Regions from separate parts of the Enterobacter sp. R4-368 genome, predicted to be linked through region 2. Evidence: predicted binding sites of a transcription regulator. Region 2 holds the regulator's gene; the other holds the start of a gene.
What was found. Region 2 encodes Fur, which represses iron uptake genes when iron is present. Its sites were predicted from a motif close to ATAATAATGAGAACNACTATCAA; they were not measured.
Positions count from the first base shown of each region.

Region 1: a site for Fur is predicted at 2,849-2,871, ahead of H650_RS10490 (TonB-dependent siderophore receptor). Genes of this name have one in related genera too.

Region 1 covers NC_021500.1:2,251,405-2,256,336, reverse strand. Annotated here, with positions in the region: gene H650_RS10495 (hypothetical protein) at 1-301, shown strand, start outside; gene H650_RS10490 (TonB-dependent siderophore receptor) at 586-2,775, opposite strand; gene H650_RS10485 (hypothetical protein) at 3,087-3,314, opposite strand; gene H650_RS10480 (iron ABC transporter substrate-binding protein) at 3,656-4,672, shown strand; gene H650_RS10475 (ABC transporter permease) at 4,694-4,932, shown strand, end outside.
Region 2 covers NC_021500.1:4,496,981-4,501,912, reverse strand. Annotated here, with positions in the region: gene pgm (phosphoglucomutase (alpha-D-glucose-1,6-bisphosphate-dependent)) at 1-213, opposite strand, end outside; gene seqA (replication initiation negative regulator SeqA) at 238-795, opposite strand; gene ybfF (esterase) at 978-1,751, shown strand; gene ybfE (LexA regulated protein) at 1,884-2,165, shown strand; gene fldA (flavodoxin FldA) at 2,329-2,859, shown strand; gene fur (ferric iron uptake transcriptional regulator) at 3,151-3,597, shown strand; gene H650_RS20975 (beta-N-acetylhexosaminidase) at 3,714-4,932, opposite strand, start outside.

The DNA.
Region 1 (4,932 bases), 2.2 Mb from region 2:
AAAAGCCGAGCAGCAGGTTCAGGAAAAGAAAAAGGTGGAAAATCATGAAATTGATTATTCACTGGCGATGACCGGTATTCCGCAATTCGGCGGACGACTGGTGACCATCGTTAAATATCCGGACGGCAGAACGGAAATGGTTGATGCGTTTTCGGGTAAAAAAGTAACGCAACAAGAGTTAGCCACCGCGCAGTTACAGAAAGAGAAACGCGTGGCTGAACAACACGAACAGGACGCGAAAGCGGCCGTGCAGCACGAGCAGATATCGGCGGGCGAATCTGAACCGACGGATATGCAATAAAAATCTCCCGTAAAATCTGTCTTATTTCAGGGGCATTAACGTTAGCGGTAGTAATCCGGTATCTATATCTGGATCTTATATTTAGCGGTTGTTGATTCAATATATCTTATATTACGCATTCGCTGACCGGAAAATAGAATAGCCTCAGTCATCTATTTGGCTTAAGGCAAAAACAGCACGATATATTTTCAGCAGAATAATGGCTGAGGATATCGGCTTGTTTGCGTTTTATTGGGCATGAATAAAACGCAATGTGCCGCCTGAAATACAGGCGGCACATCTCATCAGAACAGAACGGAATAATTCAGGCCAAACGTACGGCCGCGGCCTTTATAGGTATATAAACCCGCTGCGCCGTAGGTTGGGCTGTATAAACCCGGTGCGCGTTGTCCCCACGCGGTGGTGTAATCTTCGTCCAGCAGGTTTTCAACGCTAAAACTCAACTTACCGACGGGCAGAAGGTAGCTGCCGAGCAGGTCAACGGTGTTGTACCCGTCAATATGTTTCCCATCGGCGTCAGAAAGATCAAAGGTCTGCGTGCTTTGCAGGCGTAACGTCCAGTCGCCTGGCGCCCAGTTGACCCACGCGCTCATTTTCGACGGGCTGGCGCTATCCACGGTCAGTTTCTGCCACTTGCCATCGACGCGGGTTTGCGACTTGATGGCGTTAAAGTTTGCGCCGGTGCTCCACTCGCTGTTGCTAAAGAAGTAATCGACCTGACCTTCCACACCGTAAATACGACGCTGATCATCTTCAATATTGATGGTCATGTCGCTTTTGTTGATGTTGATGGTTTTATCCGAAAGCGAGTAGTACGCGGCGATCTGCGTACGCAGGCTATCGCCGGTGAAGCGCCAGCCCAGCTCGTAGGCATTCACTTTAATGCCGTCCAGCTTCGAATCGTTCACGTTGACGCTGTTAACCAGACGGTAGTGGCCGTTTTCCAGCTTGTAGGTGCCGGAACCGTAATATTTCGCCAGGTCCGGGATTTCAAAGCCTTGCGAGAAGTTAAACCACACCTGCTGGCGTTCGCTCAGATGACCGAGGATGCCGGCGTTGAACAGCAGATTGTTGTAATCCGTTTTGCCGCCTGGCACCGCGTCTGCCGAGGTCGCCTTGCCGGTGGCGATGGCTTGCTGCTGCGCGTAGCCCACAAAGTCGTCGACTCTGTTTTCCGTGTACTGGTAGCGCACGCCACCGCTCAGGGTGATGGCCGCAATGTCATAGCTGCTTTGCAGGAACGGCGCGAGGTTCGTGATGCTGTAGCCGGGATAGCGCCCGACGTTATAAGCGTTATCCAGTTTCATCCCACCGCTGGCGGCGGCGTTGCTGAGATTGAAAAATTGTTGGTTGGCATCGAAGGTTTCATGTTCGGCGTCCACGCCCCAGGTCAATGTCAGATCTTCCAGCGGTTTGCTGTTGAGAGTGAGTTTGCCGCCGTAGAAATCGGTTTTTTGCTGCGATGCGCCAATGCTGGTCACCGAGCCGCCGGAAAGCGTCGGGAAGGGATAATAGGTCAGGCTTTCGTCACGGTAGTAAATCTGCGCCAGTAAATCCTGGCCCCAGAAATCGCTGTTGGCGTATTGCAGGTTAATTAAGTGGCGTTCGGTGCCGGGGATGCGGTCGGAATCAAGATTGCTTTTGTTGTAAGCGTTGCCGGAGCCGCGCACCGCCGAGAAGTTTTCGCCAAGGAAAAGGCCGTGCTTACCGTCAGACTGGCTTTTGTAATACTGCGTGGTGAGCTGTAACTGCTGATGATCGTCGATATTCAGCGTGCCGGTACCCATTACATCCAGGCGGTCTGAGTACTGCAAACCGGTTTGCGTGTTATCAATGATCACTTCATTGCCTTTGCCGTCGTACCAGCCGCCATAGCGCTGGTACGCCACCGAGAGGCGACCCGACGCGTTATCGTTACCGCCGCTGACCGCAGCCGCGATGTTCTCGTCGTGATCGTTATGGCTGTTAAAACCGCTTTTCGTGCCGGTCTGGAACTCAACCTCGGTTTCTGGCTGGCCTTTCTTGGTGACGATATTGATTAAACCACCGGTACTGCCGCCGCCGTACAGCGATGTTGCGCCGGAAATCACTTCGATGCGCGCAATGTTAAACGGATCGATAGCATCGAGCTGGCGGCTGTCGCTGCGGGACGAGTTCAGACGTACACCGTCGACCATCACCATCATTGAACGGCCGCGCAAATTCATACCGTAATTGGTGCGTCCCTGGCTGCTGACGTCCATCCCGGGAATTAGCTGCGCCAGCACCTCTTTTAACTCTTTTCCGCCCTGAACCTGCTGCTCAATCTCAGCCTGTTCAATGACCCAGGTGGTTTGCGCCATATCCGTAACGCTGTGGTTTGCGCGGCTGGCGGCAACCACCAGTGTCTCTTCTTTTTGACCTTCCGCCGAGGCGTGAGCGGAAAACATCATCAATAAACAAGGATTTAATGCCCAAAGATAACGAGATTTCATTGTTATGGTGATCCTGATTTAACAGAAGTACGGCGGCGCTGATCCTCCCGGCCGCAAGCAATATCGCTATTTGTTGATAGCGATTATCAAGATGATATGAATTATCGTTACCAAGTAAACGCTTTATGTAAAAAAATGTTGGAATAACCCGGTGATTTCCATGATATTTTTAGGGTTTTTGAACGTGAATCTGAACAGACAAAGGGCGGGGAGGGCACCGGGTTCGATAACGATACCGCCCGGTATAATAAGGTTGCTGGTATTTATTGCTTGATGCGTTTACGGCAAGTGAAAAGGTATTTTACCGTGGGTTAGCGCTTCGTTTTGTTATGCTTTTCTTTAAAATCCGCAATCGCCTGATTGATGTTATCTGTTTCGATGGCGTCCACTTTTTCGCCTTCGAAAAAGATTTCATAGTGGCCTGAAACATATTTAAAGGTAAATATCTTACCCTGATAACGCACGCGCTTTTCTTTTACAGACAATCCCCTGCTGCGCATAGCCACTTTTGCCATTGTATCTATCTTTTTATTTTTCATAATAATTTGTCTTACCTGTGCAGGTTGTTTTGCGATGTTTGGTATTAAACCCACTCAATCTGATGTTAATTTGTTATTCATGGAAAAGATAGCCACGGTTGTCTGATTCGCTGGATTGATAATATGTGAAACATTTAACCTGATGTTAAGGTTGTCTTAATCTTCTGCGTATCCTGCAATTGTGAATTAGTGGATTAATTCATTTTTTAATTTTTGATGATATTTAATTTCAAACTCATTCTTCTGATAATAGTTTTGATTCTCATTTCATTTCCGCTACGATTAAAATCCACCCCGGCTCGTATGTGCTGACTGTTACACATAATTTAAAAGGAATGATGATGAAGAACCGCTTTTTGCCGCTCTGTTCACTTGCACTGGTCATCTCTTCAGTTTTTGCTGCTCCCGCGGCGCTCGCCGCCGATAACGACGACGGTATCGTGGTCTATAACGCGCAGCACGAAAACCTGACCAAATCCTGGGTCGACGAATTCACCAAAGAAACCGGCATCAAAGTCACGTTGCGTAACGGCGGCGACACGGAGCTGGGCAATCAACTGGTGCAGGAAGGCAACGTTTCGCCAGCGGATGTGTTTCTGACGGAAAACTCCCCGGCGATGACGCTGGTCGACAACGCCGGGCTTTTTGCGCCGCTCAATGCGGATACGCTGAAACAAGTTCCGGCGCAGTTCCGTCCGGCGCATGGTCGCTGGATTGGTATTGCCGCGCGCAGCACCGTTTTTGTCTATAACCCGGCGAAACTCTCCGCCTCGCAATTACCTGCGTCGATCATGGATTTAGCCAAACCGGAATGGAAAGGCCGCTGGGCGGCGTCGCCTTCAGGCGCTGATTTCCAGGCCATTGTCAGCGCGATGCTGACCCTGAAAGGTGAAAAAGCCACGCTCGACTGGCTGAAAGCGATGAAAACCAACTTTATGCCTTACAAAGGCAACAGCACGGTGATGAAAGCGGTCAATGCCGGACAAATCGACGGCGGCGTGATTTATCACTACTACTACTTTGTCGATCAGGCGAAAACCGGCGAGAACAGCAAAAACACTCAGCTTCACTACTTTAAACATCAGGATCCTGGCGCGTTCGTCAGCATCTCTGGCGGCGGCGTTTTAGCGTCCAGCAAACACCAGGAACAGGCGCAGGCGTTTATCAAATGGATAACCGGCAAGCAGGGCCAGGAGATGCTGCGTACCAACAATGCGTTTGAATACGCAGTAGGGGAAGGCGCGGCATCTAACGAAAAACTGGTTCCGCTGGCGCAATTAGACGCACCGAAAGTGGAACCCTCTGCGCTTAACAGCAAAAAAGTCAGCGAGTTAATGACCGAAGCCGGTCTTTTGTAATCACGCAGGAAAGAGTGCCTGATGTCCAGTTTAAGTCTCCCGGCGGCTAGCAATGCGGCCAGCCATGCCGCCCGGCACCGCCCTTCGCGGGTGCTGGTGGTATTTGCCCTTTTTGTCGCGGCACTGGCCTTACTGCCCGTTGGTTTTGTCATCGGTGTCGGTATTGATACCGGCTGGGCGACGGTGCAGGCGCTCATTTTTCGCCCGCGTGTGGGTGAATTGCTCGTCAACACCTTCTGGCTCATTGCACTTGCTGTACC
Region 2 (4,932 bases):
CTCTTCGGCGATAGCCTGAGCGATGGCAAGGATATGCTGCTCGTTGAAGCTGTGGCGACCTGCGCTGCCACGGTGGCCGGAGGTTCCGAACTTCACCGCATGTTCTGAATTTCCGACTTCCGGTTTCAGCACGTAATACTGCGCAGTAAGCTGCGCGACGTTGATTAAATCGCCCTGTTGTGCAGGTTGACCCGCACGCGGATGGTTAGCCATTGCCTGGTCCTTTCAATGCAAGGATTAAATTGTGCCGCAAACTTTTTCAATCAATTCCGCGGGGAACTGCATTGATTGCATGATGTGCTCGATCATGCTGCATTTACGACCCGTATTGGTATTAGTGATGACCCAGTAAGGGGTGTTCGGCACCTGTTTCGGCTTGGTTTGATTGCCGTTTTGCAAAAGCGTTTGCTCGTTCGCGGCAAAGTATACGCGGGTGCGCCCATGCAGAGACTCAGTGGATTCCGTAAACCCTTTTTCATCCAGTAAGTAGAGTGTAGACAGCACCAGCAGGAAACGATTGACCGCCTTTTTCTGCTCGGCATATTCATCAGACAGAAGCAGCTCGCGAACGGCACGGACTTTGTCTTTGGCGGTGTTGGCCGGTTTACTCCCTTCAACGGTGCTGACAGTACGCGTCTCTTTTACCGGCGCGAGGGAAGCGGCAGGCTGTGATGATTGAGGTACGGCGGAAAATTTTAACATACGCCGTAAAATGTCGGATGCGCTCTCGCCAATGTGCTTCGTGTGGCTGGCAATATAACTGTAGAGCTCATCATCAACTTCGATCGTTTTCATCTTAATCCAGTGCGATATCTTATCTGAATACAAGTGTTGGGATTATAAAGTGAAATCTCAACAGCGGATAGCGTCAAACCAGGATGGCGGCAAAACTAAGAGTAATTCTTAACCTTGCGGCCGGGCGGCAGAATGTTCAACATAATAACCTAACCCGAATGAGTGAAAAAAAGAACTTTGCCATGAAATTGAATACGCGCGCGCAAACTGCGCAACATCCGCACAACAATTCTCCGATCGTCCTTGTCCACGGTCTTTTTGGTAGCCTCGATAACCTTGGCGTGCTCGCCCGTGAGCTGGTTCAGGATCATGATGTGTTGCAAGTGGATATGCGTAACCACGGTCTTTCAGAACGCGCTTCAGAAATGAACTACCCGGCCATGGCGCAGGATCTGCTGGATACGCTGGATGCCCATCAGCTTGATAAAGCGACCTTTATTGGCCACTCCATGGGTGGTAAAGCGGTGATGGCGTTAACAGCGCTTGCGCCGGAGCGTATTGATCAACTGGTGGCGATTGATATTGCACCAGTGGATTACCAGGTGCGACGCCATGACGAAATTTTTGCCGCCATCAATGCGGTGAGCGATGCCGGGGCATCCACTCGCCAGCAAGCCGCTGCCCTGATGCGCGAACATATAAATGAAGAAGGTGTCATTCAGTTCCTGCTGAAATCCTTTGTCGACGGCGCATGGCGTTTCAATGTGCCGGTGTTATGGGATCAATACCCGCATATTGTCGGCTGGGAAACGATTCCTGCATGGCATAAACCGGCCCTGTTTGTTCGCGGGGGAAACTCCCCTTACGTCACTGAAGCCTACCGTGACGCGCTGCTGGCGCAGTTCCCGCAGGCGCGAGCACATGTGATTGCAGGTGCAGGTCATTGGGTACATGCCGAGAAACCCGATGCGGTTTTGCGCGCTATCCGTCGCTATCTCGCTGAAAAGACAAATTGATTAAAAAGGCGGCGACTGGTCGTTTCAACGCGCCCGGTCGTTGGCGTGTCCGTTGTGCTGATGTATGATGGCGCGCTATTCAGCCCGGGCGCGCCGCCCGATTGCTTGTTTTTCCCGTAGTATGTTTAGACCATGGCTAAAGAACAAACGGACCGTACGACACTAGATCTGTTCGCGAATGAGCGTCGCCCGGGACGGCCGAAGACAAACCCGCTCTCGCGCGATGAACAGTTGCGCATCAATAAACGCAATCAGCTAAAACGCGATAAAGTTCGTGGGCTTAAGCGTGTCGAATTAAAACTCAACGTGGAAGCCGTCGATGCGTTAAACGAGCTGGCAGAAGCGCGAGATATGAGCCGCAGCGAGCTTATCGAAGAGATGCTGCTGGCGCAGCTGAAAGCATTGCGCGGCTAGCGAATCCTCCGAAACATCATCGAAATAACACTTTCATGTGTCATACAGTGCAGTCCGACGCGATAGCAGTTTCCGCGTGCTTCCCTGTTCTGCTATGATTGCCCTTATCTGTGGGCGTAGCGCCACCACCATACTCATTAAGTTTCAAGAGGTTATTTTACTCATGGCAATTACAGGCATTTTCTTCGGCAGCGACACCGGTAACACCGAAAACATCGCGAAAATGATTCAGAGTCAGCTTGGTAAAGACGTTGCCGACGTACATGACATTGCCAAGAGCAGCAAAGAAGATATCGAAGGGTATGACATTCTGTTGCTCGGCATTCCTACCTGGTACTATGGTGAAGCGCAGTGCGACTGGGATGACTTTTTCCCGACGCTGGAAGAGATCGACTTTAACGGTAAATTAGTTGCGCTGTTCGGCTGTGGCGACCAGGAAGATTACGCGGAATACTTCTGCGATGCGCTGGGCACCATTCGCGATATCATCGAACCGCGCGGCGCGACCATCGTTGGCCACTGGCCGACCGCGGGCTACCATTTTGAAGCCTCTAAAGGTCTCGCGGATGACGACCACTTCGTTGGCCTGGCGATTGACGAAGACCGTCAACCCGAGATGACCGCAGAACGCGTACAGAAATGGGTAAAACAGGTTCGTGAAGAGCTGCACCTGGACGATATCATTAACGCCTGATTTTCTACGGCGTAATCTGTGGGTTACGCCGTATTAATAGATAAAAGCAATGGAAATAATTGCTACAAATTTTTAACTTTTTTCTCCATCGCTGTACAATGAGCCCTGCTAAACTGGGTGCCGTCGCAAAGGACTTTGCTGGCGACACCACGTTTTATAAGCTTACTTTACTTGAGGGCTTGCAGTTTTCATCCAGCCATGGCAGTTCTATAATGAGACGCATTACCCCAGGTGCATTCCTTATAACTTCCGCTAAGGAAGTGAATCGTATAGCAACAGGACAGATTCCGCATGACTGACAACAATACCGCATTAAAGAAGGCCGGCCTGAAAGTCACGCTTCCTCGGTTAAAAATCCTTGAAGTGCTTCAGGAACCGGATAACCATCATGTCAGTGCGGAAGATTTATACAAACGACTGATCGACATGGGCGAAGAGATCGGGCTGGCAACGGTTTACCGTGTACTGAACCAGTTCGACGACGCCGGGATTGTGACCCGTCATAACTTCGAAGGCGGCAAGTCCGTTTTTGAACTGACTCAGCAACATCACCACGATCACCTGATCTGCCTCGATTGCGGCAAGGTGATTGAATTTAGTGATGACTCCATTGAAGCGCGTCAGCGTGAAATTGCCGCGAAACACGGCATTCGCCTGACTAACCACAGTCTTTACCTTTACGGCCACTGCGCCGAAGGTGACTGCCGCGAAGATGAACACGCGCACGACGCGAAATAACTGCTTTTGAAACCTAAAAAGCCAGCCTGACGGTTGGCTTTTTTTTGCCTGCAACATTGGCAATAAAAGAAAAAACCCGGCAAGCTCGCGCCGCTGGGTTTAATCGCTGCATCACATTACGCTTTTACGCTATCGACACGGCTAAAGCGTTTACCGTCCGGGCTGGCGGTGCGCACCTGCACTTCCCCGCTCACCTGCGGACGCGCTTTATCGTCGTAGCGCTGCCAGTTTTTGCCGCCGTCGGTTGAGAACTCAACCACCATGCCAGGGAAGCTGGTATTGGCTTCAAGTTTTCCACCGACCACGCGCGCGCCCGGTACTGGCAGGCGGTAATGAACCCCAGCCTTATCCAGTTTCGCCAGTTCGCGATGACCTAACAGGTTCGCAAAGCGTTGCCAGTCACGTTCCAGCGCTTTCACATCCACCATATGTGTCACGCCGCCTTTGTATTCACGTCCGGCTTTGTAATCCTGCTCCCAGCCCGCACGATGCCATGCGCGTTCAGCCACCGAAACCATACGTGGATAGATCATGTACTCCATCTGCTTATCGGTGCGCACCACTTCGCTCCACAGCTGCGCGGAAAGGCCATACGCGCCCGGCCACGGTTTATCGGACTTCGCGCTAAACGGGTTGCCATCGCGATCGAGCGTGGTTTCCGCGTTCTGCGGCATGTTGTCCGGGGCGAAGCTGAAAATCTTACGTTCATCGCTAAAACGCGTGCCCCAGTAATAGCCGCTTTCCGCCGGGTTGACCTCATTCGGGAAGTCGAGATACACGTAATCAGGATTGGAGACGACAACACGGAAACCTTTATTCGCCCAGTCATTCACCGAGTCAAAACCGCCCCAGTAGAGCGTATCCCAGAAGTTAACATTGACATGATCGGTGGCGAACACCGACGCGTCTTTGGCATCTTTCAAACCGTCCTGCCACGCCTGCATAGTATCAATGCCGTGTGCTTTCACCAGCTTGCTGACTTCCACGCCGAAATAGCTGGAGAGATGTTCAACATCGGCAACTTTGCCCTCTTTGATCATCGCCTGGCAGGCTTGCGATTTCGCCCATGGCTTATCCTGATTGCTCTGATCGATAATGCCTTTGCCCGCTTCCGGTTTTTTCTGATCCGTATAGCCTGTACCCAGATAGATATTTTTCGCTTCGTCACCGCCAAAATGCCAGGTATTCAGCGGCAGCCCGGCTTCTTTATGCATTTGCTGGATTTCGCCAATCACTTTGTCCACAAAGTTACGCGACGAATCAAGGCACGGATTGAGATAGCCGGTACGGTTATAGAACTGCACACCGGTGGTGTTCGAGGTGTCTGTCGGATCC